DNA from 4 places in the Shewanella sp. 492 genome. Region 1 is predicted to be linked to each of the others. Evidence: predicted binding sites of a transcription regulator. Region 1 holds the regulator's gene; each other region holds the start of a gene.
The links. The regulator MetJ, encoded in region 1, represses methionine synthesis genes. The targets are predictions, from matches to a motif close to TAGACGTCTAGACGTCTA.

Region 1 (7,723 bases):
TTTGGAACGCACTGGCTAATTCAGGGTTGGCGCTTAACATCTTGCCTAATGGCGAGTTGGCATCGTTTGGCATTCCAAAGGTGCCAGACATGGCTTTTTGGCCAAAATCATTGAAGTCAACTTTGATGGCTGGGTTCCAAGTGACATTTTGATAATGCAATGAATGAGCCTTGGTACGAAAATCTCCTGTGAGTTGGATTCTATCCAGTGCTGTGTGGCGCTCATTTTTGTCTACGCGGCTATTAATATCGTCAATTTCTTCTGATAGCTCAGCTAGTTGCTGTTTTAAGTCTGCCAGCTTTTGTTGTTCTTGGTCGGCACTGTACGCGCCGCCAGAAAAGGCTAATGCATTGGCAATTAAAATCGATAGTAGTGTACGCATCTTTGTCTCTCCGTCGCGCGAGGTGCGCAGTAGATGGGCTTAGTGAGTTTTAACCGCAAGTCTGTGGTTGATCGGAATCTGCCGCATGGTCATAAAGAAACTGCTGAATATCCAAGCGGTCTTTTTCGGAGAGTTGCTCAAAAACCTCAGGCTTAACCTTGTGTTGATCACGTTTAAAATAGCGATCCCACTGGCTCATGGTTTTACTCATCGGAGTGATTTCACCGCCCGCATCGCCTTTGCTATGGCAGGCTTTACACTCTTTCTTGTAGAGGTGTTTACCTTTTTTCGGGTTACCGCCATCTACGGCATAAACTTGGGCGCCTAACGAGAATGTGAACATGATGCACGTTGCAATTTTTACTATGTTTTTCATCATCTTTCCTTAATCACCACCCGTGGTGATTTTTTATTAAACAAAGCGGGTGTTTGTTGTTAAAAAGTTTACTAAAGGAGTCGAGATGTGAGTTTGAGGTTGATCACCTTTACAATAAAAATCTAATTGATAAAAATATCATTGATATTAATCTAATTGATGTGATTTAAGTTTTTGTATTAAAAGCCTTTTGTTGTTTGTTGTTTTTGCAGGGATGAGGTGTTGGCTATCAATTACTGGTGGAGGTGAATCACACTTTAGTAGTTAAACATCTGCTAAATAATGGCTGTAATGTTAATGAACTTGTTATCGCTAACGCTGTGATTGTCGTCGAAAGGGGGCGTTATTTTTGGGAAATACGTCGCGATGGGCAGTATTTTGATCTTATCAGCCATAGTGGATTATCGAGCATATTTACGCAGCAGAGGCTGGGGGAGTAAAGGTTAAATACGGGCTAAATATCAGTATTTTTACTTGCCATATCATCTAGCACTTAAGAAATGAACTATCTTTAACAATCGAGCGTACTAATCTTTCAACACGCTTAAAATGACCATTATTCGGAGGGGGGAGAAAAGGGAATGAAGTGCCTTAGCATAATAGTGTTAATCACGCTGATGAGTCTCACTAGGTTTTCCTTTGCCGAGCAGCAATATGATGGTGTACATAACTCTGCCTTAAACAGTTCACACGTTGCCGTAAGTCATCAACATGGAGATCTCTTCAATCATCCTGTCTTGTCAGTGTTAGATGCGACTAAAGAGGCGCGGGGGATTGCATCGCCGCAAGCAGAGAGAACCTCTGCGACACAAGGTACATCGATTGTCTTGCCGACGGTGCAGATGCCAATGACACTGTTTCATAAGACTTATATCGAGGCGGTAGGTGTTGCAGATGCGATTCAAAGCAATTTAGACCATTTTGATGTTAACAATCCTGCAAATGTTTCAGAGTTAGGCTCTCTCGGGGCGTTGGTGTCGGGGGGAGTGTCTGATGTTGGCGTTGTATTGAGTTTTCCTCTATCAATTGTCAACATGCCAATATCGGTTGGGCTCTCGCCCAAAATACAGCGTATCGACACTTACAATTATGTAGTTAATGCGAATAACGTGACTTTTGATAGTGGTAATGATTCCCCCTATCGTAATGATGATACGGTATTTAATCTTGATGTTGGTGTGGTAATTAAGCCTTTTAATGGGCTAACCGTTGGCTTGTCTGGACGCAATTTAATCGACCCAAAACAACAGAGTGTAGAGTCATTAGGGCGGCAATTTACTTATCGAGTTGAGCCTTTATATACTGCTGGGGTGGCTTATGATTGGGCTGCACTTACCCTAACAAGTGATATCGATTTGAATGCTCATCAAGGTTTCGATGAAGTGGTTAGTACACAATATTGGCGCTTCGCAGGGGAGCTAAAAACCACGGATTGGTTGGCGTTACGTGTGGGTTATCGCCACAATTTAAACAATACCGCAATCGACCTGTATTCGGTTGGTACAGGCTTTAGTATTGGTCGCACCTTTAATCTGGACTTAACCGGGCTGTTTGGCAGTGATGATGCCATTGGGGGCGTGATCCGAACCTCATATCATTTTTAGTGATTATCTTGTTTGCTGATTTTTATTCCCTTTTACGGACACCTATTTGAGGTCGTTACGTTAGTTCTATAATCGATTTTACCGCTAAGATCAGCGCACTTGTACTGCACAATATCAGGGTAAGGCGTTGGGTTTTTTGTTTGTCGATGCCGCCGACAATACGATTAGCAACTACAAAGCCTAGCAGGACCGATGGTAGCAATAGCATTGAAAGATACAGATGACGCAGTGTGAGTAATCCACTGAAAGCCAAAATGATTAAGGCGATCATTGAGCTAAAGATGAAGAAGGCTGACAAGGCTGCGCGAAACTGTTTGGCGTCTTTTCCCGAGAGTAAAATAGCCATTGGCGGTCCACCAATGGCAGCGATATTACCAAAGATCCCCGACAATATGCCCGCCATAAAAAGATTACTGCGATTTATGGGGAGACGTAGCTTGAATAGGCTCAGAACCACGGCTAGAGCCACAATGATTGCAATGGCTAATCCCAATACTGGTTGTGGTGCTAGCAATAATAAGGTTGCGCCTAATATTCCGCCAGGGATACGCCCCAGTAAAGCATATTGTAAGCCGTTAAATTCCAGTGCGCGCCTCTCTCTTAGCAGGGTGAGTAAGGCGATAGAAAAGCCCATCATAATGACAGGTGCGGGCACTAGGCTTGGGTCGACGAGATAGAGTAACGGCGAGGCGACAACGGCTAAGCCAAAACCGATCAGGCTTTGGGTTAGGGCGCCAATAAAGATGATCAGCGACGCTAGGCCAAGGATCATGGGATCAATCATAAGTTCAGGCACTATACCACCAGGGGTTGCAGTGTGTTTAGACGTGATAAAGAGGAGGGATCGCAGTGCGATCCCTCTTTAGCAAAACAGGATAGGTAAAGTCGATTTACTCGACGTCTTCCCATTCGATGCCCATCTCAGTCATCAGCTTTTTCACTTCGGCTGGAATACTGTCGGGTTTGTCTTTTGACAAGTCATCATCATGGGGTAAAGGTTGGCCAGTATAAGCATGCAAAAAAGCTTCACAAAGCAATTCGCTGTTTGTAGCGTGGCGTAAGTTATTCACCTGACGACGAGTGCGTTCGTCGGTTAAAATCTTAAGCACCTTGAGGGGAATAGAGACAGTGATTTTTTTCACTTGCTCATTCTTCTTACCATGTTCAGCATAGGGGCTGATATAATCGCCATTCCACTCAGTCATTGACTCACCTGTTAATTCTCAAATTCGGGGCAGATTTTATACCCTTACCGGGTACAGTCAAATTATTGCCTCTAATTTTTGTTAATTGCAAATAGATTTCTACATGTTTGGACGTCTAAACGTCTAAATATGTTGACGCTACCGCTTGCCTTAGGTACATTTAGACGTCCAGACATCTCTAAAGTATAGATGACTGCCGCCGATTTAACTTTAGGAGTAAAAGATGACTGAGCGTAAATTAGCCACGGCAGCTGTGCGTGGGGGGATAGAATCCGATACCCAATATGGTGCCGTTGTACCGCCCATCTATTTGTCGACCAATTACTCCTTTGATGGCCATCAACAACCGAGAGATTTTGATTATAGCCGCTCGGGTAATCCGACTCGCTGTATTTTGGCTGACGCCATAGCGGAGCTCGAACGTGGCACGGCAGGCATAGTGACCTGCACTGGCATGGCGGCCATCACCTTAGTAACCAATTTACTGGGGCCCGATGATCTACTCGTGGTGCCGCACGATTGCTATGGCGGCAGCTATCGACTATTTACCCACCTCGCCAAGAAAGGGGCATTTAAACTGGCAGTGGTTGACCAAACGAATGCCGCTGCTTTGGCAGACGTTATTGCTCGCCAACCTAAAATGGTCTGGTTAGAAACCCCTTCGAACCCATTACTGCGCGTGGTCGATATCGCAGCGATTGCGAGCCAGAGCCATGAAGTGGGGGCGCTAGTGGTAGTCGATAACACCTTTTTATCGCCTATCTTGCAACAACCTCTGTTGCTCGGCGCTGACATAGTGATCCACTCAACGACTAAATATATCAACGGGCATAGCGATGTGGTCGGCGGCGCGGTTGTCGCTAAAGATGCTGAAGTGGGTGAGCTGTTACATTGGTGGTCTAATACCTTAGGGTTAACCGGCTCAGCCTTCGATAGCTATTTGACCCTACGCGGCTTAAGAACAATTGCGGTGAGAATGCGTCAGCATCAAGCCAACGCACAGCAGGTGTTGGCTTTGCTAACCCGTCATCGCGCCGTTGATAAGGTCTATTATCCTGGTTTGGCGGACCATCCAGGCCATGAGATCGCGTTAAAACAGCAAAAAGGTTTTGGTGCCATGCTCAGTTTTGAGTTAAAAGGTGGCGAAGCAGAGCTTATTGCCTTTTTAAATGCGTTAGAATACTTCTCTTTAGCCGAAAGCTTGGGTGGAGTAGAGAGCTTAGTGGCGGTTCCTGCTACCATGACCCACAGAGCGATGGAGCCAGCGGCTCGTTTAGAGGCAGGGGTGAAAGATACCCTTATTCGTTTATCTGTTGGGATTGAAGATGGTGACGATCTGGTGGCAGATATTCAAGCGGGTTTAGATGCGGCTATCGCGGTAAGTTGTTAAAGGTATTGAGGAGCAAAAAATGACACGATGTCATTTGCATAAATTTGGCGGTTCTAGTTTAGCGGATGCAGATTGTTACCGCCGTGTCGCTCATATATTACTCACCCATGGCCATAGCGATGATCTCATCGTGGTTTCTGCTGCGGGCAAGAGTACTAATTTTTTATATAAATTACTTGAGCTAACCGAGTCCGGTCTGTTGTGGCAAGAAGAGTTGCAAGTGTTGATCAGTTACCAGCAAAATCTGATCGAGCAACTGTTATCTAACGAACAGGCGCGCAGCTTGCGCGAGCGTCTATCGACCGATAAATCCCAACTCAGCACATTACTTTCTCTTGCCGATTTAACGGATTACCAACGCAATCAAGTGGTTAGTTTTGGCGAACGCTGGTCATCGCGTTTACTTGCCGCGCTGCTGCGTGAATCAGGCGTCGGGGCAGTCGATGTGGATGCGCGCACTTTATTAGTGGCCGATGAAGGGGCGGTACCGCAAATTCGCATAGGGCAATCAAAGCAAAAAGTGCAGGCGATGCTGAATGCTCACCCTAATGAACGCCTAGTGATCACCGGTTTTATCTGTGCTAATGATAAGGGCGATACCCTGTTGCTGGGCCGTAATGGTTCAGACTTTAGCGCCACCTTGCTGGCCAGCCTCGCCAATATTGAACGGGTGACCATTTGGACCGATGTGGAAGGGGTGTTTAATGCCGATCCCAATCGCATTAACGATGCACGCCTGCTCAAAAGCATGTCATTAACCGAGGCTAATCGCTTAGCCCATCTTGGTTCGCCGGTACTGCATAACCGTACCTTACAGCCACTGTTTGACACTAACGTGAGCCTAGCGGTGCGCTCGAGTTATGCGCCCCATACCGATTTTACGCTTATTGCGCCTAAGAGCTTATCGGCTAGCGCGCCCGTCGTTACTAGTCTACCTAGCGTGTCGTTGTTTAGCTTAAGCTTTAATGCCGAGCTGCCTCAATTATTAGAGTGTTTTGCTAAGGCAGGACTGGCTCCCTTGGCCTACTGGTCATCGGCGTCTGGCCTTGCAGAGCTAGCCTTTACCCACGAGAGTGAAAAACAAGCGCGGGCGATATTTGAAGTCAATACTCAAGCATTGGGGATCGATGCATTAGAGGTGCGACAAGACTTAGGTTTAGTGGCGTTGGTCAGTGCCGATGCTGCACTTTATCGCCGGGGTTTTTCACGCCTATTAAGCCGCGATGCTCACCCATTGTGTAACGATGGCCTAAGTTTGGTCACTTTGGTCCCTAAGGGGCAGGTGAACCTATTGACGCAAAAGGTACATCGTCGCTGCGCTGGCCCGCGTAAACGTATCGGAGTATTACTGCTGGGTATTGGTAATATTGGTGATGCGTGGATTGAGCTGTTTAAGCGGGCGAGACCGGTATTAAACAAGGAGCTTGAGGTCAGTCTCGAGTTAGTGGGATTACTGAGTTCCAAGCTGGCGCTATTAAGCGAGACCGATATCGATCTTAATCACTGGCAGCAGCAATTTAATGAGCAAGCAACCCCTTGGGATTACAGCCACCTGTTTGAACGATTACGCCATGTTGAATGTGATGAACTTATCGCGTTAGATATCAGTGCTAGCGCCGATTTAGCGTTGCAGTATCCAGCATTTTTTGCCCGTGGTATTCATATGGTTAGCGCCAATAAGCTGGCTGGCAGTGGGCCTTTACCTTTTTATCAAGAATTAAAACAGCAGCTGGATAATCGTCGACTTTTTTGGCGCTACAATGCCAGTTGTGGTGCGGGATTACCCGTGCAACATGCCCTAAATGATTTACATAACAGTGGCGACGCCATCGAAGCGGTGGGGGGGATTTTTTCCGGCACCTTATGCTGGTTGTTTGAACATTTCGATGGTACTAAACCCTTCTCTGAATTGGTGCTGCAGGCTAAGGCGCTTGGGCTGACAGAGCCCGATCCGCGTGACGATCTGTCGGGGCGAGATATGCAGCGTAAATTGCTTATCTTAGCGCGAGAGATAGGCCATGATATTGAGCTTGATGATATTGCGCTGCACTCTTTAGTGCCGCCGCATCTTGCGCAGCTCCCGTTGGCTGAATTTATCGAGCGTATCAGTGAGCTAGATGCTGAGATGCTACGTCAATATCAAGCGGCTGCGGAGCAAAATAAAGTGTTGCGCTATGTGGCTTCCTTGCAACACAGTGACGGTCAACTTGCAGCGCAGGTCGGGATTGAGTGGGTGGATCGCAACGATCCTTATGCTAACTTAACGCCCGGTGATAATGTGTTTGTGATTCGTAGTCACTTTTATCAAGATAATCCTTTGATTATTCGTGGTCCAGGTGCCGGCCGTGAAGTCACCGCTGCTGCGGTGCAATCGGATCTGGCGCAGATCTGCCGCGATCTATTGCAAGAGTAACCTCTTCTCAGACGTCATACCTTAAGCGGCCCAAGTTAGCACTTGGGCCGCTTTTTTTGTCGATAATACCGCTATATAGTGCATCTAATACTTCATCTCAATGCCACATTATTCGCTTTTTCTTGGAAAATTTCTGTTATCCAGCCGGTAGTTATATCGGCAACACCTTGTCGGTAAGCAGGTAATACATTTTATGTAACAATGGCTTGATGCTCATGTCGCTCATGCTGTAATCGGTTTGTTGTAGAGGCGAATAGACTATTTTAATTTTGGTTAACTTTTACGCTTGACTTAGAACTGAGTTTCTCTAGTATGTAGACATATAGACGTCCAAACGTCTAAGTACTATCGTC
Region 2 (7,723 bases), 1.4 Mb from region 1:
CAAACCCTGTGACCAATAGCAGGCCGCGCCAAAGGCGCTCGCTGGCCGATAATCCGGGCGAGCGCATCATGGCGTCTCCCCTTGGGTGACATTATGGTAGCCATAAAAGTAATTAATTTGCGGATTACCGTGTTGTGGGTGCGGGCTCACTTGGCAGCACACCTCAAAGACCTCGGCAATACGCTGCTCGGTCAACACCTCATTTGGGCGGCCTTGGGCAACTGCGTGGCCTTGGTCGAGCAGCAGCAATTGGTCACACAGGGCGCTGGCTAAATTAAGGTCATGGATCGAGATAACCACCGTCATCTCTAAGCTACGCAGTAGCTCTAAGATCTGTATTTGATAACGGATATCTAAATGATTAGTGGGCTCATCGAGGATCAACAGCTTGGGCTTTTGCACTATGGCGCGGGCGATTAACGCCCGTTGTTTCTCGCCGCCAGAAAGTTGCTCATACCCTTGGTCGGCCAACGCGGTTAAACCTACTGTGGCTAAGGCGCGGCGCACATCGTGCTTGTCTTGGTCGCTGGTGAGCGAAAACGCCCCCTTATGGGGCGTCAACCCTAGCGCCACCAGCTGCGCCGTGGTCATGTCAAAATGGTGCGGCGTGTCTTGCAGCACCACCGCCACTTGCTGGGCAAAGGATCGCGCCGAAAAGTCGCCCACCGCTCGGCCAAATAAGGTGATATCCCCTTGGCTTGGGGTCAAATAACGATATAGACAGCGCAGTAAGGTGGATTTACCGGCGCCATTAGGGCCGATGATCCCCAGCATTTGGCCTTGGGGCAGTTCGACACTGACATCAGCCAAAATGGCGCGCTCGCCCGCGTGCCAACTAAGGTGTTGGGCAGATAACGCCATAGGGATTGACGTCACAGGCTCATCATCCAAGCCGCAAAGTAATAGGGTAAAGTGTGTTGCGACCGCGCAGGTGTCGACCTGCCGCTGCCAAGCGGGGCTAACGCCCCAAGTCGGTTGTTCATCTTTAGCTCCCTCAAGTCACCCGCTTGAGTCATTAGGCTATAGCGTAAGGCAGGTATCCTGACTTGTGGTTGCAGACAAGGCCAATTGCCTTACTCAACACACTCACAGTTGCGGGCACAGTTTGGGCTGATGACCTTAGGTCACTCCCCAATTCCCCATTAAGTTTGAGTTACTCGACCCACGTTAAGTGAGTCGCTGCTCAACACCTTACGCTCGGCGTCATCTGTATGCTAGACACCTAAAATTGTTGGCTATTATGCGGTATTTCCCCTAAGAGGCAAACCACCTTTTGTATTTGCCGCGCTGGTTGACGACAAACGCTGATAACTAACGCGCACTCAGCTTAGGCATTAACCCCAATGTAAGCGCCAATAGCCTTTACCATCGTTATCGACCAAGTGGCTTAACTTAACCACACTGCCATAATCGAGACTTAACTGGGTATAGAAGCCCACTTCGCCGCGGATCCCCAGCGCCAGCCCCATCAAATGGCGGATAACCCCACCATGGGTGACAAGCAGCAGGGTTTTGCCACTGTGTCTATGTAACACTTGCTCGATACAGGTCTCGACCCGCTGCTCAAAGACATCTAGCGGCTCACTGCCTGGCAATGGCGCACGCAAAGGATCTTGCCAGTAGGCGTTAAGCGCCTCGCTATGCTCAGCAAACAAGGTATCAAGCGCCTCACCGTCCCAGCGGCCAAAATCAATCTCCATCAAACCCGCCTCAACTGAGCAAGGTAACTGCTGTTTATTGGCATAATACTCGGCAAACACTTGGCAGCGGCTCAAGGGGGAGCTCACCAGCGCATCTATCGTCTCGGGTAATTTAGTCGCACAGGCCAGTTGCATCTGGGCAAATCCCAGCTCACTCAAAGGCTGGTCGCTTCGGCCTCGCAGCACATTGCCCCCCTCGCACTGACCATGGCGCATTAAATAAAAAATCGTTTGTGTCATTGGCTTACCTTGATATTTGTCATGCCGTGGCAGCATACGCCGAGACGGCGCGCCAATGCAATATGGGCAACACTGCCCGTGGGCTGCAATTGCGCCAAAACAAACATCACCCACAGGCTAAGCTGCAGCCTATAAGCCACTGGGCTAACGAGGGGGAAAACTGATACTCTTTTGACTTGCCCTTAGCCTAATAAGTCGCTTACTATAGCAATTACTATAGACGTCTATACGTTTATACATCTAAAAATAATAGCAGGGTGATCACACCCTCGTCGCACTGCATCAGCAGTCGTGGACATGCATCGAGTAGGATATAGGTAGAATTTTATGGCGACCCGACCCCCTGTTACCCCAATAAGACAGATAACAGCGCAGATCACCGAGCAGCTCGAATCACGTATTTTAATTCTCGACGGCGCCATGGGCACCATGATCCAAGATCATAAGCTTGAGGAAGCCGACTTTCGCGGCGAGCGTTTTAAAGACTGGCCCTGCGATGTCAAAGGTAATAACGATCTGCTGGTTCTGACTCAGCCCGCCATTATCAAAGCTATCCATAAACAGTACCTACTCGCTGGCGCCGATATCATCGAGACCAATACCTTTAACGCCACTCGTATCGCCATGGCCGACTACGAGATGCAGGAGGTGTCTGTTGAAATTAACCTTGAAGGTGCACGCCTTGCCCGCGCTGCGGCCGACGAGATCAGCGCTGAAACAGGGCGCGCGTGTTATGTTGCCGGGGTACTTGGCCCCACCAACCGCACCTGCTCGATTAGCCCAGATGTTAACGATCCCGGTTACCGTAATGTCAGCTTCGATGAGCTGGTCGATGCCTATATTGAGTCGATTGAGGCGCTGCTTAAAGGCGGCGCCGATATCATCATGGTGGAAACCATCTTCGATACCCTCAACGCCAAAGCCGCGTTGTTTGCTATAGAAACGGTATTTGAACAGCTTGAGCTGCGCGTGCCCATCATGATCTCTGGCACCATCACCGATGCCTCGGGCCGCACCCTCACAGGGCAAACCACCGAAGCCTTTTACAACTCGCTGCGCCACGTTAAGCCACTGTCGATTGGTCTTAACTGCGCCCTTGGTCCGCAAGAGCTACGCCCCTACGTGCAAGAGTTGTCAAAAATTGCCGAATGTTATGTGTCGGCGCACCCCAATGCGGGGCTGCCTAATGAGTTTGGTGGCTATGATGAAAGCCCCGAAGAGATGGCAAGCGTTATCGGTGAGTGGGCACAAGAGGGCTTTTTAAACATTATTGGCGGCTGCTGTGGTAGTACACCGGCCCATATTAGCGCCATTCGCGAGGCGGTTATCTCCCATGCGCCGCGGGCGCTGCCAGACATCCCAGTGGCTTGCCGCTTGTCGGGGCTTGAGCCACTGACCATAGATGCCAACTCGCTGTTTGTGAACGTGGGCGAGCGCACCAATGTCACCGGCTCGGCTGCCTTTTTACGGCTGATCAAAAATGGCGAATATGAAACCGCCCTCAGCGTCGCACGTGAGCAGGTAGAAAACGGCGCCCAGATCATCGACATCAACATGGATGAAGGCATGCTCGACGGCGTCGAGGTGATGCAGAAATTCCTTAACCTTATCGCCTCTGAGCCCGATATCAGCCGGGTGCCGATTATGATCGACTCCTCTAAATGGGAAGTGATAGAGGCAGGCCTTAAGTGCATTCAAGGCAAAGGCATAGTCAACTCCATCTCGTTGAAAGAGGGCGAAGCGCAATTTATTCACCACGCCAAATTGGTTAAACGTTATGGCGCCGCGGCCATCATCATGGCGTTCGATGAGCAAGGTCAGGCAGACACCAAGGCACGTAAGATCGAGATCTGTACCCGCGCCTATCGGGTGTTAGTCGATAAGGTGGGCTTCCCGCCAGAAGATATTATTTTCGACCCCAACATCTTTGCCATTGCTACCGGTATTGACGAGCATGACAACTACGCTGTCGACTTTATTGAAGCCACTCGTGAGATCAAACGCACCCTACCCCACGCGATGATCTCGGGCGGGGTATCGAACGTGTCGTTCTCATTCCGTGGTAACAACCCGGTGCGTGAGGCGATTCATGCCGTGTTCCTCTATCATGCGATTCAAGCGGGGATGGACATGGGTATCGTCAACGCGGGTCAGCTGGCGATTTATGACGATATCGACAGCGAGTTAAAAGCGCGCGTTGAAGCGGTAGTGCAAAACCTGCCCTGCCCAGTGGCAGATTCAAATAACACCGAGCAACTACTTGAGGTCGCCGAGAAGTTTCGCGGTGATGGCAGCCAAGTGGCTAAGAAAGAAGATTTAGAGTGGCGCAGCTGGGAGGTGAGCAAACGTCTTGCCCATGCCCTAGTGAAAGGCATTACCGACTTTATCGATGAAGACACCGAAGAAGCAAGACAGCAGGCGACTCGGCCACTGGATGTGATTGAAGGGCCGCTCATGGATGGCATGAACGTGGTCGGCGATCTCTTTGGTTCGGGCAAGATGTTTTTGCCCCAAGTGGTCAAATCGGCGCGAGTAATGAAAAAAGCGGTCGCCTACTTAAACCCCTATATCGAACTGGAAAAAGTCGAAGGTCAGTCTAACGGTAAAATCTTGATGGTCACCGTTAAAGGTGACGTGCACGATATCGGTAAGAACATCGTCGGCGTGGTGCTGGCCTGTAATGGCTATGAGGTGATCGATCTTGGGGTGATGGTCCCCGTTGAGAAGATCATCGAGGTCGCCAAGGCGGAAAATGTCGATATCATCGGCATGTCAGGCTTAATCACCCCGAGTCTCGATGAGATGGTGCACAACGTTAAAGCCTTCCATAAGGCCGGGCTTACTATCCCGTCGATCATTGGCGGCGCGACCTGCTCGAAAATTCATACCGCGGTTAAAATCGCGCCCCACGCTCCAACGGGCGCCATCTATATTGCCGACGCATCACGCGCCGTGCCTATGGTATCGAAACTTATCAGCAATGAGACGCGTCAAGCCACTATCGATGCCACCTATGATGAATATCAGATGATGCGCGACAAGCGTAACTCACAAGAAAAACGCAAACAGATCATCCCCATTGCCGCCGCGCGCGACAACCGCTGCCAGCACGATTGGGCCAATTACACCCCATTTGTCCCTAATCAACTAGGGCGTCAGGTGTTCGATGACTACCCATTGGAAGACTTAGTCGAGCGTATCGACTGGACCCCGTTTTTCCGTAGCTGGGAACTGCATGGCCATTTCCCGAAGATCTTGGACGACAAGGTGGTCGGTGAAGAAGCCCGTAAGCTATTCGCCGATGGTAAAGCCATGCTTAAGCAGATCATCGACGAAAAATGGCTTACCGCCAAAGCCGTTATCGGCCTGTTCCCTGCCAATACCGTTAACCACGATGATATTGAGCTCTACACCGACGAAACCCGCACCACAGTGGAGATGACGACCCACCACCTGCGGATGCAGATAGAGCGCGTAGGCAACGATAACTTTTGTTTGGCTGATTTTGTCGCCCCTAAAGACTCAGGCGTGGCCGACTACATGGGCGGTTTTGCCGTCACCGCAGGTCATGGTATCGACGAGCATATTGCCCGTTTCGAAGCCAACCACGATGACTACAACGCCATCATGCTCAAATGTTTAGCCGACCGTCTGGCCGAAGCCTTCGCCGAGCGCATGCATGAGCGAGTGCGTAAAGAGTTTTGGGGCTACGCCGCCGATGAAGATCTCGATAACACGGCACTCATTCGCGAAAAATATAAAGGTATTCGCCCAGCACCGGGTTACCCCGCCTGTCCAGATCACACCGAAAAGGGCTTGTTATGGGACTTACTTAAGCCAGATGAAACCATTGGGCTTAATATCACCGAAAGCTACGCCATGTTCCCCACCGCCGCGGTATCGGGTTGGTACTTCGCCCACCCGCAATCACGCTACTTTGGCGTGACCAATATTGGCCGCGATCAGGTGGAGGACTATGCCAAACGTAAAGGAATGAGTATCGAGGAAACCGAACGCTGGTTAGCACCAGTATTGGATTATGATGTTTAACGGGGGAGTGATCTGGAGTCATCACCTTGACTCCTTTGATTACCCAAACTTCGTTTGAACATTAGTACTGAGGCTTCGCCTCACTAACCCATACGGCCTTACGGCCGAGGTAAGTCGTGGGTCTTCAACCCACACCCGAGCAAGAAGGGGATCAACAGCAATCCCCCTCTTGCATCTCCCCTTGCCGCCCCAGACGAAGTTACATGCATTAGTTAGGCGCCTCATACTCCAATAAAAATCGCCTAACGGCTCAGTTCGGGCATCCATGCCCTCCGAGCCTTAGCCATCATCCATGATGGCTATACGGCATTTTTATCTACTTATTTCGGCAACTTCGATGGCGAATCTTGTAGCTTCTGACTAATTACTTAAAAAGCATGGGGGTGGGTAAAATGCCATCTTTAAGTCCCGTTATTCTTTAGACTCAAACTCTTTTTCAGCTTCTTCCCACGACTTCTCGAGATCTTTATAAGCATCCGAGAACCCTTGCTTAATTTCTTCCCATGCATCAGCAGAGCTGGATTTCATGCTGCCATACCACTGGGCAACTTTATTCTGTTGCTTACGAAGTGCTTTGAGTTTTTCGCGGGCATCTTGGCGCGCGGTTGCACTCATTTCATCCCAATTTTTATCTGTCTTCGCCTCTAACGCATCGATGCGCTTATCTAACTTATCAAGGCTCGCTTTGACTTCTTCCACCGCTTTATCTCGCTTATCGGCACTGTATGCACCAATCGTTTTAAGCATCTCTTCGGTTTCTTTTTTAACATCTTCTATTGAGGTCTTTTCCTCAGCTTTATCACTATCGGTTTGTGCATAACTCATCTGTACATAACCTAGCGGGACAATACCTATTATGGTGGCTAACAAAAATGCATTAATAAATGATTTCACAAGCAATCTCCTTAATACTTTGTCATTGTTTAGACTAATATTTACCTAATATTAGTTGAACTATTACTTGAACCTCTGCACTGCTGATTTCAATGCTTTGTCGAGCGAGTCCCACGCATTGTTGATACCCGCCTTAATATCTTCCCAAGCATCATCGCTAGACTCTTCAAGTTCAATTAATTGATTAGCGACATCCCTTTGCATTGTCCGCAGTTCTTCAATTTTTTTATAGTATTCAAGTTGAGCGTCGGCTTCGGCCTTATCTGCTTTGGCTTTAAGCTTATCTATCTCCGCGCTCCACTCATCCAATTGAGCCCGTAATTTCTTTTCATATGCTTGCTTCATACTCATATCGTTCTCCTTTTACAAAAAAAACAATAAAAACAAAGATAAGCGTAACACCTTGCTTCATGTTACGTTTATAAACTCGGTAATATCATTGATTTTTACTAACAGATAAATTAGAAAATACTAACTTTTACAGATGACAGGAAAGTCGTAAATGATCTTATAGATGGGATAAAAAAGGGAGCATTTAAATACATTGCGTCTCCTTTGAAATTCATTAAATGAGTTAAAAGCATAGCTCATACTGATTAATATTTCAAATAAGGCATAGAGACGACAAATTAATAATTAACAACAAAGACAATATAAAATATCTAATAAATAATCCTGTCAGATTATTCATTAAAATCTTACCTAAAATTCAGAAGAGAGTGTTGATATCGACTACATTGATTAACTTATATTTTATAAATCAATCAAGCCTGAACCTATCGACTCACGGCCATACTTAATGCACTGCACCAGAAAAAATGCAGCTCTGCCATCCCCAT
Region 3 (7,723 bases), 1.6 Mb from region 1:
GCTACCGCTTTTAAGCGGTAATGCGTGCACGCCAAGTGACTTAAAGTAAGATAAAGCCAATCAGGTTTGCTGATTGGCTTTTTTATAGCCGCAATTTTATCGTAAGTGTATGCTAGCGCTAGCATTACTCGTGAGGTTCAGGCTTAACAGCTCCTTAAATTGATTAAGCCAGACTTAATCATTACAGGTTAGTCTTGTGAGTGGCAAAGCGATAAACAAGGAGTTAAAAGATGAAATTAAAATGGCTACTCTTGGGTATCGCCATCGTGTTGCTGGCCTGGCTACTGCCGCAAAAGGGCGAGACGTTAGCAACATTACCGCAGCATGGGCGTATTTTGGCCTTTGGCGACAGCCTCACCCAAGGCGTAGGCGCCAGTGCCGGAGCCGATTATCCCAGTGTTCTGGCTAACTTAACTGGCCTTGAGGTGGTTAATGCGGGCATTTCTGGCGAAACCAGCGGCGAAGGGGCGCAGCGATTTGCACAGGTGTTAGATGCCACTCAACCTCATTTAGTGTTATTGCTGCAAGGCGGCAACGATTTTTTACGTAATATGAGTGAGCATCAAGTTGAGCTAAATTTAGCGCAAATGATTGAGCAAGCCCAGCAGCGTGATATTGCCATTGTTTTAATTGCTGTGCCTCAAAAAGGGATTTGGCTGACACCTGCTAGTCTCTACAAGCGTTTAAGTGAGCAATATGGCTTACTCCTTATTGAAGACAAACTGGCAGAATTACTTAAATCGAGCGAGCTAAAATCTGATGCGATTCATCTCAATAATGCCGGTTATCGTCAGTTGGCTGTGCATCTGCATCAGCGTTTACAACAGGCCGGAGCTATTTAACGGCTTCAGGCATAACATGGCTGGGCGGATGTTGCGCTAAATAAGTGGGATATTTAGATTCACTTTTTACTCGCTGCTGCTATTTTGTTCAGCGAGTTCATCATTTATGACCCAGTTAACAAGCTTAATTGATTTATTTATATTAAAGTTTGAATTTGTGGCAAATCGACTTGACCGCAGCGGGCGTTTTATGGGTAAATCCGACGGTAACAATTGGCGATTTGCCACAACGATTAATCAGGTTAATAATTTCTCATGACAGATCTTGAGCATCAAGTATTCACTCAAGTGCGTGCGATTATCGGCAATGAAGAGCAGGTCATTGGTCGCCGTGGTATTCTTATCCCGTTAAAAAAAGCCATTATTGCCGACGGTGATATTCGTAATGTGATTGATATTGTCTCATCCGATCCTGCACTGGCAGCTCACATGCTGTATCGCAGTAATGCGGCTGCGGCCCCCTGTGTTGCTGCCATTAAAAATCGCTCCCTCAAAGATGCCTTGGTCCGTTTAGGCCAAATTAACATTTATCGTTACGCATTTACTTTCTATCTCAAAGAGCGCCTCGATGAGTTACCTCCGTTGTATAAAAAGTTGGTGACAGGTTACTGGACACTTACCGAAAGCATTGCGGCAGAATCGGTTGATAGCTTACACCAAATGGAAGGGGTGAATATTGACCCTGATGAAGTGCAAACTTTGGCGCTGTTTAGCGTGTTTGGCGAAATTGTCGCCTTAAGCGCCTTTGCTTATTTAAATGCCGAGTCGGAACAGTCTCTACCCCTGTCTATCATTAAATCGATCATCGATAATCATAAACAGATCCTTACCCTCGATGCGTTTGAGTCGCTCGACTTAGATGAGGAATTACGTCAAGAGTTTATGATAGCCCACAATCTACGTCAGACTCGTAACAGTGACTCACCCGGCCTGATTTTACGCCGAGTATTAGCGATGCGTAATCAGTTGCTTAAGCCACTCTAATCATTCTCAGTTGTAAACCATCAGCTCTAAAAATCTGTTTTTTTTAGTAAAAAATAGGTTTTTAGTGTCTAAATGGGCATCGTCATATCAGCTAAGCCATTATTGCATCTTCTTGTTTTACCATCCCTTCGTTAGCCACTAACTGCAACCAGTGTTGCGCCACTCTAGTTTTGCTACTGCTGCGGCGATAGGCCCCAAATAGCGGGCGCTTTAAGCCGTCGCGGCCTAATGGTAGCGCGCTAAGTGACAAGCCGTGGGCTTGGTTAATCGACCATGTGGGGAGGGCGGAGACGCCATCTTTACAGGCGATGCGTTGCAGTAGCATGGAGGTGAGATCGCATCGGATTTGTTTAGCGATAGGCACGCCCGCAGGCTCCATAAAATGGCGATAAATGTCTAAACGTTCGGGCGGCACAGGGTAGGTGAGCAAGGTATGCTGAGCTAAATGAGCTGGGCTGACAAAGGGCTGCGTTGCTAGGGGATGATCGGTGGCGCAGATAAGTTTTACTTCAAAATCAAATAAGTGTTGGTAGGTAATATCATGATCTGGAATAGGATCTGACGTCAGTACCACATCCAATTGCCCCTGCTTGAGTGCCGTTAGCGAATCAAATAGGTGCCGGCTCGATAGCTCTAAATTACTGTGGGGAAAACTGGCATTAAACTCAGTGATCACCGGCATTAGCCAGCGAAAACAGCTGTGGCATTCAATCCCCACAAACAGATCGGTATTGTCACTATTGAGACCATTTTTAAGCTCAAGTTCGGTCTCTGTCACCTTAGGTAATATCTCTTCGGCCAGATGCAGTAGTCGTGCTCCCTCCTGAGTAAACGACAGCGGTTTGCTCTTACGGATAAAGATGGCTGAGTTAATTCGAGTTTCCAGCTCTTTGATTTGATGGGATAAAGCCGATTGGGTGACAAAGCGTTTCTCAGCAGCCCCAGCAAGACTGCCACTTTCCTTGAGTGCAACTAATGTGCGTAAATGCCTAAGCTCTATCATTTTTACCTCAGATGAATCTTGCTCATGTTGGGGTTGAAATCAATTCCATTGCGAACCAACAGATTAACACAATAAACTTCTAGACGTCCAGACGCCTGTTTTGCTTGTGGCGTATTTATGGTTAATCAAGCTTGAGTTGTGATGTCGGAGCAGGGGCATCACACGTTGGCTTATCTCATTTAGAAGGGTATCAGTATGCAAACTATCAAGATCGCGTCATTAGGTTTTCCTCGAATTGGGCGTCAGCGTGAACTTAAATTTGCGTTAGAGCAATATTGGCGCCAAGAGATCACGCCAGCGGCGCTGCATGAGGTGGCCAACACTTTACGGCAAACTCATTGGCAGTGGCAGGCCGATGCGGGAGTGAGTTTGCTGCCAGTTGGTGACTTTGCCTACTACGATCAGGTGCTTACCTTAAGCGCCACCATTAATGCCATTCCAGCTCGCCATCGTGATGGCGACAAGGTGGATTTAGATACCCTATTTAGAATGGCACGAGGGCGCGCCCCAACAGGTGCGGCCAGCAGCGCCTCGCAAATGAAAAAGTATTTTAATAGTAATTATCACTATATCGTGCCCGAGCTGAGTCAAAATCAAACGTTCAGTATTGCCTATGAACAGTTATTTGATGAGGTGGAGCTGGCCAAAGCCTTGGGTCATCAGGTGAAACCTGTGTTGCTTGGGCCACTGTCTTACCTCTACTTGGCAAAATGCGAGGGGCAAGCATTTGATAAGTTGAGTTTGTTACCCCAATTGATTGAGGTTTATCAGGCGATCCTTGCTCGCTTTAAAGCCCAAGGGGTGACATGGGTACAGCTTGATGAACCCATCTTAGCATTGGAGTTAACGCCTGAGTGGCAAGCGCCCTTCACCGCAACCTATGCCTCATTGAGCCAGGTGCAGGTTAAGCTGTTACTGGCCAGCTATTATGGCTCGGTGGCACATCACCATGGGCTCATTGCGAATTTAGCTGTGGCGGGGATTCATCTGGATTTAGTCAGTGCGCCAGAGCAGTTGTCGTTGTTTGCGGGCAGTTTACAGCCCGAGCAAATATTGAGCCTAGGGGTGATTAACGGTCGTAATGTCTGGGCGGCCGAGTTAGATAAGATTGCCGCAGATATTGCCCCTGTGGTGGCCGATTTAGGCAAGCAGATCTGGTTAGCGCCGTCTTGCTCGTTACTGCATAGCCCGGTGGATCTTGATGTGGAAACCGAGCTTGATACAGCGCTGCGTCAGCAGCTCAGTTTTGCCAAACAAAAACTCAATGAGCTTAGCCAGTTGCGTACTCTATTAATCGAGCCAGCCTCAAAGGCTGCTCTGGCCACAGCCCAGCGTTGCCGCGCGCGCCGCGAGGCCAGACAGCAGGCGGCTAATTCGCAAGTGAATGAGCGCGTCGCTGCCTTAACCACTGGCGATTTTGAGCGCCAAAGCCGTTTTGCCCAGCGGCAAGTATTACAGCAACAGTGTCTGCGCTTGCCTTTGCTGCCGACCACGACCATAGGCTCGTTTCCACAAACCCCAGCCATACGAGGACTGCGCAGTCGTTGGCGTAAAGGTGAGTTGACCGAAGCGGCGTATATTGCCCAGTTGCAAGGTGTTACTCGCGACACCATACAAAGGCAGTTGAAACTGGGGATCGATGTGTTGGTCCATGGTGAAGCTGAACGTAACGACATGGTGGAATACTTTGGTGAACAGTTAGATGGCGTCGGTTTTACCCAATTTGGTTGGGTGCAAAGTTACGGCTCTCGTTGTGTTAAACCGCCCTTGATTTATGGTGATGTCTCACGGCCTAAGCCGATGACATTAGATTGGGCCACCTACGCCCAATCGTTGACTGACAAACCCGTAAAAGGGATGCTGACTGGCCCGGTTACCATCTTGCATTGGTCATTTGCCCGCGAAGATATTAGCCGCGAGGTGATCGCGAACCAATTGGCCTTGGCCATCCGTGATGAAGTGGTTGATCTGCAAAACGCGGGGATTAAGATTATCCAGATCGATGAGCCGGCATTTCGTGAAGGGTTGCCGCTGAAACAATCACAGTGGCAAACCTACTTAGATTGGGCTGTAAACGCCTTTAAACTCAGCGCCGCCGGCGTTAAGGATGACACCCAGATCCACACCCATATGTGTTACAGCGAGTTTAATGCTACCATCGCATCGATTGCCGCCATGGACGCCGATGTGATCACCATTGAAACTTCGCGCTCACATATGGAGTTGCTCAATGCCTTCGAAGATTTCGACTATCCCAACGAGATAGGCCCTGGCGTGTATGATATCCATAGCCCGAATATCCCCAGTGTCGAGCAGATGGTTGCGCTTATCGACAAGGCGGCGACTAAAATTCCTGTTCGCCAATTGTGGGTTAATCCAGATTGTGGGCTCAAGACGCGCACTTGGGATGAAGTTGAGCCGGCATTGCAACATATGGTGACGGCCACGCAGCAGCTAAGACGCCGACTGGGTTAGCTTGATGAGTTAATGAGTTTTATTTTTCTTGGCTGACGGGGCATGCAAGCAGCTGGCTTTAAATGGGCCAGCTGTTTTTTAATACTTAAGTAAATCAAAGCATATCAAATTTTTAAATCAAATCGCATTGCGTTAGACTTCACTTAATTACTTGGCTTTCGTCCAAATACCTATCGTTATTCGTCAACTCAAATGTAGGGTTAAACATGAACAAATTATTAGTGTCGGCTGCGTTTGCCGCTTCAACCGTCTCCTTTGCTGGACAAGCTGACTCGGCGCAAGCCCACCAAGATGAACGTGCTGCAAATAAGCCCGAACAGGTCACCATGCTGCCTGTCCTGACTGGGCAAATGGCGCAAAAGATAGTTAATTTTGCATTTTTACAAGCTCAACAAGATCAATTGGCGGTGTCTATCACTGTGGTCGATAGATCAGGACAAACCTTAGCCGTGCTTAGGGATCATCAAGCTGGGGTGCACACCATTCGTGCCAGTTATAAAAAGGCTTACACGGCTAACTCGCAAAAAAGACCGACTGCTGTGATTGCCAAAGGGATTAAAGAGGGCACCATTCCTGAAGATATCAGGTACTTGGATGAAAATATTTTAGCCATGGACGGCGGCATTCCCATCTATATTAATGATGTGGTTGTTGGCGGCATTGGCGTGGGCGGTGCCCACGGCAGTGAAGATGTGCGCATTGCTGAGGCGGGCTTAAAAGCGCTGGCGGCAGTTAACTAGGTCGTCGGTTGAATTTTCGAGCTCTGTTGTTTTTGGCTTAATTGTTTGGAATGAGTTTTCCATTCAATGCGTATAGTGCAATAGGCTACATAGAGATGAGTCGCTAAGCGGCTCATCTCTTTTTTTCATCACTCAACCTAGCGATCAGTTGTCATTAATCGGCATGATACCGGCGTAGTTGATACCCGATAGCTGCGCCATCTCTCTATGCCATGTGGCTAAGTCATTAGAGTTAAAATCACTGAGGTGATGATGACCACAGGCGCGCGCCATCACCTGCATCAGCTCAGTTGAGGCGGCAAGAAAGTTGGCCAGTTGCTGCGCCGAGGTGTCGATATGCAGCCGTTGGCGCAGGTCAGCATTTTGGGTGGCGATACCTGCTGGACAGTTATTGGTATGACAAATTCGCGCGGCTACGCAGCCAATGGATTGCATCGCACTGTTTGCGATGGCGACGCCGTCGGCGCCCAAGGCCATGGCTTTAACAAAGTCCATCGGTAATCGAAGGCCGCCAGTGATAATCAAGGTGACGCGTCCGCTAGCGCCTTGGCTGTCTAAATAGCGCCGCGCCCGCGCTAGAGCGGCAATGGTTGGGACGCTGATATGGTCGCGAAATATTTGTGGCGCGGCGCCTGTGCCACCACCACGACCATCTAAGATGATGTAGTCGGCGCTGGCATCGAGGGCAAACTGAATATCTTGCTCAATATGGTTGGCGCTCAGTTTAAAGCCGATAGGCACGCCGCCACTGAGCTCACGTACGCGATCGGCAAAACGTTTGAAGTCGCTGACCGAGCGCAGATCATGAAAAGTCGGTGGTGAGATGGCATCTTCACCTGCTGGTATTCCCCGTACTTCGGCTATTTTTCCCTGATTTTTGATGCCAGGTAGGTGGCCGCCAGTACCGGTTTTGGCGCCTTGGCCGCCTTTAAAATGAAATGCCTGAATCGAGTGTAATAGCGCCTCTTTATAACCAAATTTGGCGCTAGCCAGCTCATAAAAATAACGTGAGTTGGCCGCTTGCTCGGCGGGTAACATGCCCCCTTCACCAGAGCAGATGCCTGTTCCTGCCAGTTCTGCTCCTTTGGCTAAGGCGATTTTCGCCTCTTCAGACAGGGCACCAAAGCTCATATCAGAGACCAATAAGGGGATGCTAAGTTGTAGCGGCTTACGCGCCTCGGGCCCGATGATAAGTTCGGTGCGCACCTCCTCATCTTCAAATAGCGGTTTTGTTGCCATCTGCGCGGTCATTATTTGGATATCGTCCCAATGGGGCAACTGCTGGCGCGGCACGCCCATGGCGACCACCGGGCCATGATGCCCCAGAGTGCTTAGCCCCTCTCTGGCTAGCTGGTGGATGAGGGCAACACTGGGCTCTTCTGCTGTGGCGATGGCGCTTGGCATCTCATCATCGCTGGAGGTCGCAGCTATGCCCGGGCCTTCTGTGCCGACTTGCTCTTGGGTAAATTGTTTATGACTGCCGTCGCAAAAAGGGGGATTACCTGTGTGCTTGCAGGCGCAAAGGTAGGCGTCGCCATCTTTTTTGGCGGTAAATGCTTTTGGCTCAAAGCCGCTGCCTTGGTGGGAACCATCGCAAAATGGCTGGTTGCTAGAGCGGCCACAGACACAAAAAAAGTATTCCTTACCTTGGGTTAATTTGACCTTCTTGGGTTTGTTGT
Region 4 (7,723 bases), 1.4 Mb from region 1:
TTAGGTGAGCACTGTGTGGGCAATACCCGCTTGAGTCTGCACAATTGTTGCCAGTATGGCCCCATTTGGATCCATCCCAACCATCGAGGTCAGGGGCTGTTTAGCGCTATGGTTTTGCAGTTAAAGCAAGAGGTGTGCTCGCACTATCCCTTCATGTTGACCTTTATTGCCGAAGATAATGAACACTCATTTAATGCCCACACCCATAAGGCGGCGATGCAAGTGGTCGACTTTTTTGGTTTTGATGGTCGAGACTATTACTTGCTTGCCTGTGCCAGCCAAACATAACCTAAGTGATGCTAAGTAAGCCATATGCTAGGATAGCGCCCCTAGTTGCATGATCTATCGTTCGAGGAAGTGACCATGGCACCCGTATCGCTGCCCCCTTTTGTGCAAGGCTTATTGCAACCCTACGCCGAGTTGCGACTGAGCGCCTATGATAATGTGAAGCTCATTCGCGCCCTGCTCGCCGAGCAAGGTAAGCGGTGTGACTGTTGGCTAGTGCCTTTTAAGTGGGAGATCGCTCAGGCTCGAGAGCGTTATTTGGTGTGTTATCAGCAGTATTGGTTTGATTGTGGTTGGAGTAACGATTACAGCGCAGTCATTACCGCCGCCGAAACGCCAAGTGCCGAGCAACTGGCTTTAGCCAAAACAGTATCAGCGCCCACCTTAACGCTGCAACAGGTCTCTTTTATGTGTATGCAATACAGCCACTTTGACCATTGTTAAGCGAGTGCATGAACGCTCTACTACCTTCCCAGAAAATCCCCCTAGCGAAGCGGCGATGTTAAGGCCCCCCTTTTAAGTTGCTATTAATAACGGGGCGGCGGTGATCGCTGCGCCTACCAGACACGTAATATCTCTATTTACTGTCAGCAGGGCGTCTGTATGTCTACCACCTATTCTATGTTGGGCTACGCGGGGTTATTGCCTTTTATTATCGCCACCGTCTTTATCTTGATGGGGATGCCGTTGCTGACCCTAGATCCCTTTATGCTGTTTGTCAGTTACAGTGCGGTCATCCTCTCTTTTTTGGCGGGCAGCTTATGGGGGCGACAGACTCATCAAGCCAACGGTATCAGCGATGATAAACAGCTGCTCACCAGTAATGTGATTAGCGTGTTGGCTTGGCTGGCGATCATCATTAACCAGTTATATGTCTCCTTGCTGATCTTAATGTACGGCTATGTGGTGATGTACCTAAAAGATAAGCGTCAATGTGAGCAGAAGGTGATTGCCGATGACTATATGGCGCTAAGGGCGCGATTAACCGGTGTCGCACTGACGTGCCATTTAATTATTATTGTGGTGGGGGAGTAGATGAAACTGCGTATTTTTTATGATAGCCAATGTCCGCTGTGCGCCGCCGAAATGGCTAAACTGAGTCGCTGCGACAAGGCGGGGTTAATTGAACTTGCCGATTTAGCCGACGTTAATTTTGCCGAGCAATATCCACACATCGACGCCCAATATGCCAATCAGATATTACAGGGGGAAACCGATAAGGGTGAAATATTGCAAGGACTGGATGTCACTTATCTGGCCTGGTCGCTGGTGGGAAAAAAGCATTATGTGGCACCGTTACATTGGCCAATGGTTAGGCCAGTGGCCGATTTTCTCTACCTTAAGTTTGCCAAGCACAGACATAAGGTGTCTTATCTGCTGACCGGTAAAAAACGCTGCGACAGTGGCCGCTGCGGCATATCATGAGCGGCGCGGATCAAGTGCATGGCAATGGGTTAGTGGCGAATAGCGCATTAATTGAGGATTGTGCATTAGTGATTGGTGCCAGCAGTGGTATTGCCAAGACGCTAATAACCGAGTTGCGCCATGAATGTCCGGTTATCGCTATCAGTCGCCGCCTTGGGCATGATGTCGACCCTAAGCATCATGACCGTGGCGAGGCGATTCACCCTTCAAGCGGTCACCATCGCGGTCATCATAGTCTTGAGTATTACCGCTGTGACAATAGCGATAGCGCCATCGCAGGGGTAATCGCAACGCTGATGAGCCGTCAGGTGCGGGTCACTCGGGTGTACATTTTTAACGGCGTGTTGCATCAAGCGGGTCTGAGCCCAGAGAAACGTCTAGAGGAGATAAGCGCCGAGTCGATGCAAACCCTGTTTCATATTAATAGCGTTATCCCCATGCTTTGGCTCAAGCATCTATTGCCGTTGGTGAAAGGTCAAACGCCCTGCGTGGTGACAGTGTTGAGCGCCCGCGTTGGCAGTATTAGTGACAATCGTTTAGGCGGTTGGTATAGCTACCGCGCCTCAAAAGCCGCGCTGAATATGTTGCTGCAAACGGCGGCGGTGGAGTATGCCAGACGGGCTAAAAATGTTGCCTTGTTGGCGTTTCACCCAGGGACAACCGACACCGAACTATCCAAACCATTTCAACACAATGTCGCTAAAGAGAAACTCTTTACCACCGAATTTGTCAGCCAGCGTCTGCTTAAGGTTAGCACTGGGCTTGCGCCATCGTCGCACGCCTATTTTATCGATTGGGATGGCAAGGCGATATCATGGTGAGTCTGTCATTGCATAGGGTTGTATTGCCCCCCATTTTTGTCGTTCATCAAGCTAAACCACCAATCTAAATAGCCAAGGAAGATATTCTGTAATGCATATTAGTCATGACTCATTAAGCCAATTAGAACGCCGTTATCGCGCGCAGTTAATCAATAGTTTGTCGGGGTTTAAAAGTGCTAACCTGATCGGTACCCAAGACACTTTGGGGCGCACTAATTTGGCCATCATTAGTTCAGTATTTCATTTAGGCGCCGATCCCGCGCTGGTGGGGTTTATTAGTCGTCCAGACACAGTGCAGCGAGACACCTTAGCCAATATTATTGCCACCGGCAGTTACACCATCAATCAGGTGAATAGCGATTTTTGGCAGCAGGCACATCAAACTTCGGCGCGCTACGACAGTGATCAGTGTGAATTTAGCGCGGTGGGGCTGACCCCAATGCATCAACCACAAGTGGTGGCGCCCTTTGTGACCGAGAGTCGATTAAAATATGCAGTGAAGTTAGAAAGTTATCAAACTATCGAACTAAACCAAACTCTGTTAGTGATAGGCCGAATTACCGATATTTGGCTCGATGACGTGGCGCTTAAGCCCGATGGCAGTATTGACATTGAAAGCTTAAATACCGTCTGCGTATCGGGTCTCGATTGCTATCATACGACCGAGCGGTTAGGGCGACTGAGCTATGCTAAGCCAGACAAGCCGTCGGTTATCATCGATTAATGTGCGCAGGCTGTGACAAGATTCAGTCACAAAGACTGCTACCAAAAACAGCCACAAAAAAACCGCCATATGGGCGGTTTTTTATGAGCTTGCTGCGATTATAGCTTAGCGTCGGCGCGAAGGGCGTCGGCTTTATCGGTGCGCTCCCACGGGAACTCGTTACGACCAAAGTGACCGTAAGCCGCAGTGGCTTGATAGATTGGGCGAGCCAAATCTAACATTTCGGTTAGGCCGTATGGGCGCAGGTCGAAATGCTGGCGAACCAGCTTAATCAACACCTCTTCAGACACTTTACCGGTACCGAAAGTTTCAACACTGATAGAGGTAGGCTCAGCTACACCGATAGCGTAAGACACTTGGATCTCACAGCGATCGGCAAGGCCAGCGGCAACGATGTTCTTGGCCACATAACGCGCCGCGTATGCTGCACTGCGGTCAACTTTCGATGGATCCTTACCAGAGAAAGCCCCACCACCGTGACGCGCCATTCCGCCGTAAGTATCGACGATAATTTTACGACCCGTTAGACCACAATCGCCGACAGGACCACCAATCACAAAACGGCCTGTTGGGTTGATGAAGTACTTAGTATCTTTGGTTAACCACTTAGCGGGCAGCACAGGCTTAATGATGGTTTCCATCACGCCTTCAATCAGATCTGGCTGGCTTACGCTGTCACAGTGTTGAGTAGACAGGACTACCGCATCGATACCAGCAATGCTGCCATCGCTGTTATAGGCAAAAGTGACCTGACTTTTCGCATCTGGACGTAACCAAGGTAGGGTATTGTCTTTACGCACTTCCGATTGACGCTTAACCAACTTATGCGAGTAAGTGATCGGGGCTGGCATCAATACGTCGGTTTCGTTGTTGGCGTAACCAAACATTAACCCTTGGTCGCCAGCGCCTTGCTCTTTAGGATCGGCGCGATCAACACCTTGATTGATATCGGGCGACTGTTTACCGATGGCATTAAGTACGGCACAAGAATCGGCATCAAAGCCCATATCTGAGTGGGTATAGCCAATTTCACGCACGGTCTTACGGGTGATCTCTTCGATATCAACCCAAGCCGAGGTGGTCACTTCACCGCCTACCAATACCATGCCGGTTTTAACGTAAGTTTCACATGCCACGCGCGCCTTAGGATCTTGCTCTAAGATCGCGTCGAGTACCGCATCAGAAATTTGATCGGCGATTTTATCTGGATGACCTTCTGAGACCGACTCAGAGGTAAACAAGTGCTTTGCCATAATGGAAAATCTCGTCTGTAAACAATTTGATTCTGTAGAAGTATCTACATCTAGACGGCTATTTTAGTGGAAATCACGCTAGATAACACCCCTTTCGATAAAAATTGTGGGGTAAAGCGCAGTAAATCGCAGCATTCCCAGACCGACACGGGGGCCTAAATGTAGCTAACAAATTGTAATTCATCACCTAATTATCTTTTAGTGATGATTTAATCTCCGAGTCGCTGGGGATGATTTTTTGTCATATTGCCACTCAATTACCACATAAGACGCTAAGAGTGATGAGGCGACGTTAGCCATTTGATCTCAATGTGGCGGTGAGGTGTTATTACTAGGTTAATATCATGGAGCAATGGGCTTAAGTTGACACATGGTCACGACTCCTTAAGCCTACATTTACGGGTTCTACTGCTTAGATCGGGTTAATCTGGTCAATTTGGCGAATTTTATTTGCGTCCCACCGCCTAGTAGGGGAAAATATGCGTCCACAATTGCCCGCAAAATCCCCAATAATAAGCAGGAGAGAGCATGTCATCTCGTAAAGAACTCGCAAACGCTATCCGTGTGTTAAGTATGGATGCCGTTCAAAAAGCCAACTCAGGTCACCCAGGTGCCCCAATGGGAATGGCAGATATCGCTGAAGTGCTTTGGAATGACTTCCTTAAGCACAACCCGACTAACCCAAACTGGGTTGACCGCGACCGTTTCATCTTATCTAACGGTCATGGCTCGATGCTGATTTACTCTCTGCTGCACCTTACTGGTTACGCACTTCCCATCGAAGAACTGCAAAACTTCCGCCAGCTTCACTCTAAAACCCCTGGTCACCCAGAATACGGATACACCCCAGGTGTTGAAACCACCACAGGGCCGCTAGGCGCGGGTATCAGTAACGCGGTTGGTATGGCGATTGCGGAAAAAACCCTAGCGGCGCAGTTTAACCGTCCAGGTCACGACATTGTCGACCACTTCACCTACTGTTTCTTAGGTGATGGTTGTTTGATGGAAGGCATCTCACACGAAGCTTGTTCATTGGCGGGCACCTTAGGTCTAGGCAAGCTGATTGCATTTTGGGATGACAACGGTATCTCTATCGACGGTCATGTTGAAGGCTGGTTCACCGACGATACACCTAAGCGTTTTGAAGCCTATGGCTGGCATGTGATTGCCGATGTGGACGGCCATGACAGCGAAGCGATTCGCAGCGCAATAGAAGAAGCTAAGTCAGTCACTGACAAGCCAACCATGATCTGCTGTAAAACCGTTATTGGCTTTGGTTCTCCTAACAAGTCTGGCAGCCACGACTGTCATGGCGCGCCACTAGGCGATGCTGAAATCGCTGCTGCCCGTGAGTTCCTTGGTTGGGAACACGCGCCATTCGATATCCCTGAAAACGTTTATGCGGGTTGGGATGCTAAAGACGTGGGCGCCAGCAACGAATCGGCTTGGAATGAAAAACTGGCCGCGTATGAAGCTGCGTTCCCAGAATTGGCTGCCGAATATAAGCGCCGCGTGATCGATGGTGAATTGCCAGCCGATTTCGAAGCGAAAGCACAAGCCTTCATTAAAGAATGCCAAGAGAAAGGCGAAGGCATTGCTAGCCGTAAAGCGTCACAAAATGCCATTGGTGCTTTTGGCGCTATGTTGCCAGAACTCCTTGGTGGCTCAGCTGACCTTGCCGGTTCTAACTTGACGCTTTGGTCTGGTTCTAAAGGCATTCAAGACGATGCAGCCGGTAACTACATCTATTATGGTGTACGTGAATTTGGTATGAGCGGCATCATGAACGGTGTGTCTCTGCATGGTGGTTTCATCAACTACGGCGCAACCTTCATGATGTTTATGGAATACGCCCGTAATGCGGTACGTATGTCGGCGCTGATGGGTATTCAAAACATCTTCGTTTACACCCATGACTCTATCGGCCAAGGTGAAGATGGCCCAACTCACCAACCTGTTGAGCAACTCGCTAACCTGCGCATGACTCCTAACATGATGGTATGGCGTCCATGTGATGCGGCCGAAACGGCAGTCTCATGGAAGAATGCTATCGAGCGCCGTGATGCACCAACATCGCTTATCTTTAGCCGTCAAAACCTACCCGCTCAAGCCCGTACCGATGAGCAGTTGGCTAACGTGGTGAAAGGTGGTTATGTACTGCGTGATTGTGCTGGTACACCTGATGTCATTTTGATTGCTACAGGTAGCGAAGTGCAATTGGCACTGGACTCTGCCGCTGCATTAACTGAGCAAGGTAAGCAGGTTCGTGTGGTTTCTATGCCATCGACCAATGCGTTTGATGCACAAGATGCGGCCTACAAAGAGTCGGTATTGCCACGCGCTGTAACTAAGCGTGTTGCTATCGAAGCGGCTCACGTTGATTTCTGGCATAAGTATGTTGGTTTCGACGGCGCAGTCGTGGGCATGACCACCTTCGGTGAGTCAGCGCCAGGCGGCGAACTCATGAAATACTTCGGCTTCACCGTTGATAACGTAGTGGCGACCGTTAACGACTTGTTTTAAGCGTTAGTGTGAGTCGAGGCGTGAGCAGCTTAGTGGCTCACGCCAGATGGGACGGCTTATCTGGTGTTGATATCAGGTAAGCCGTTGTCGCATCAACAGTATGCGAGCAGGGATAGAGTGAGGAGTCAAGGCGCTTAATGATCAAAGTTGCTATCAATGGATATGGCCGTATTGGTCGTTCAATTCTTCGTGCCCTGTACGAGTCGGGCAAGCGTGACCGCATTCAAATAGTCGCCATTAATGAACTGGCTAAACCTGAAGCCATGCTTCACTTAACCCAATACGATACCACCCATGGTCGCTTTCAAACCCCGACGTCATTGGTCGATAATATTATGACGGTGGGCGATGACCGTATTCAGTTATTGCATCAACGCGATGCCAGCCAATTGCCTTGGGCTGAGTTGGATATCGATATCGTGTATGAGGCCACTGGTGCCTTAATCGATAGGCAAGCCTGTGAGGCGCACCTGCAAGCAGGGGCCAAACAGGTGCTGATTAGCCATCCATCATCGAGTGATGTCGATGCCACCATAGTTTATGGGGTTAACCACGATACGCTACAGGCTCATCACTCCATCATCTCTAATGCGTCTTGTACCACCAACTGCCTAGTGCCCATTATTGAGGTGCTCGATAGAGCCTTTAAGGTTAAAAGTGGCGCGATAACCACTATCCATTCGGCGATGAAC

Region 2: metH (methionine synthase) is a predicted target of MetJ. The motif match lies at 2,158-2,175, and genes of this name have one in related genera.
Region 3: metE (5-methyltetrahydropteroyltriglutamate--homocysteine S-methyltransferase) is a predicted target of MetJ. The motif match lies at 2,902-2,919, and genes of this name have one in related genera.
Region 4: metK (methionine adenosyltransferase) is a predicted target of MetJ. The motif match lies at 4,552-4,569, and genes of this name have one in related genera.

The regions. Positions count from the first base shown of each region.
Region 1 covers NZ_CM181702.1:537,886-545,608, forward strand. The annotation lists gene AC5YBX_RS02420 (DUF3373 domain-containing protein) at 1-382, opposite strand, end outside; gene AC5YBX_RS02425 (c-type cytochrome) at 432-761, opposite strand; gene traF (conjugal transfer protein TraF) at 1,376-2,362, shown strand; gene AC5YBX_RS02435 (sulfite exporter TauE/SafE family protein) at 2,418-3,146, opposite strand; gene metJ (met regulon transcriptional regulator MetJ) at 3,253-3,567, opposite strand; gene metB (cystathionine gamma-synthase) at 3,791-4,957, shown strand; gene AC5YBX_RS02450 (bifunctional aspartate kinase/homoserine dehydrogenase II) at 4,977-7,370, shown strand.
Region 2 covers NZ_CM181702.1:3,214,445-3,222,167, forward strand. The annotation lists gene AC5YBX_RS14220 (FecCD family ABC transporter permease) at 1-67, opposite strand, end outside; gene AC5YBX_RS14225 (ABC transporter ATP-binding protein) at 67-861, opposite strand; cobalamin riboswitch at 1,015-1,185, opposite strand; gene AC5YBX_RS14230 (histidine phosphatase family protein) at 1,335-1,940, opposite strand; gene metH (methionine synthase) at 2,268-5,990, shown strand; gene AC5YBX_RS14240 (sll1863 family stress response protein) at 6,402-6,884, opposite strand; gene AC5YBX_RS14245 (sll1863 family stress response protein) at 6,948-7,235, opposite strand.
Region 3 covers NZ_CM181702.1:3,011,726-3,019,448, reverse strand. The annotation lists gene AC5YBX_RS13350 (TonB-dependent receptor) at 1-14, shown strand, start outside; gene AC5YBX_RS13345 (GDSL-type esterase/lipase family protein) at 231-842, shown strand; gene AC5YBX_RS13340 (HDOD domain-containing protein) at 1,098-1,826, shown strand; gene AC5YBX_RS13335 (LysR substrate-binding domain-containing protein) at 1,918-2,829, opposite strand; gene metE (5-methyltetrahydropteroyltriglutamate--homocysteine S-methyltransferase) at 3,034-5,304, shown strand; gene AC5YBX_RS13325 (GlcG/HbpS family heme-binding protein) at 5,511-6,044, shown strand; gene AC5YBX_RS13320 (glutamate synthase-related protein) at 6,189-7,723, opposite strand, start outside.
Region 4 covers NZ_CM181702.1:3,176,350-3,184,072, reverse strand. The annotation lists gene AC5YBX_RS14050 (GNAT family N-acetyltransferase) at 1-288, shown strand, start outside; gene AC5YBX_RS14045 (hypothetical protein) at 364-729, shown strand; gene AC5YBX_RS14040 (DUF3429 domain-containing protein) at 889-1,320, shown strand; gene AC5YBX_RS14035 (thiol-disulfide oxidoreductase DCC family protein) at 1,321-1,710, shown strand; gene AC5YBX_RS14030 (SDR family NAD(P)-dependent oxidoreductase) at 1,707-2,531, shown strand; gene AC5YBX_RS14025 (flavin reductase family protein) at 2,623-3,255, shown strand; gene metK (methionine adenosyltransferase) at 3,354-4,508, opposite strand; gene tkt (transketolase) at 5,037-7,031, shown strand; gene epd (erythrose-4-phosphate dehydrogenase) at 7,169-7,723, shown strand, end outside.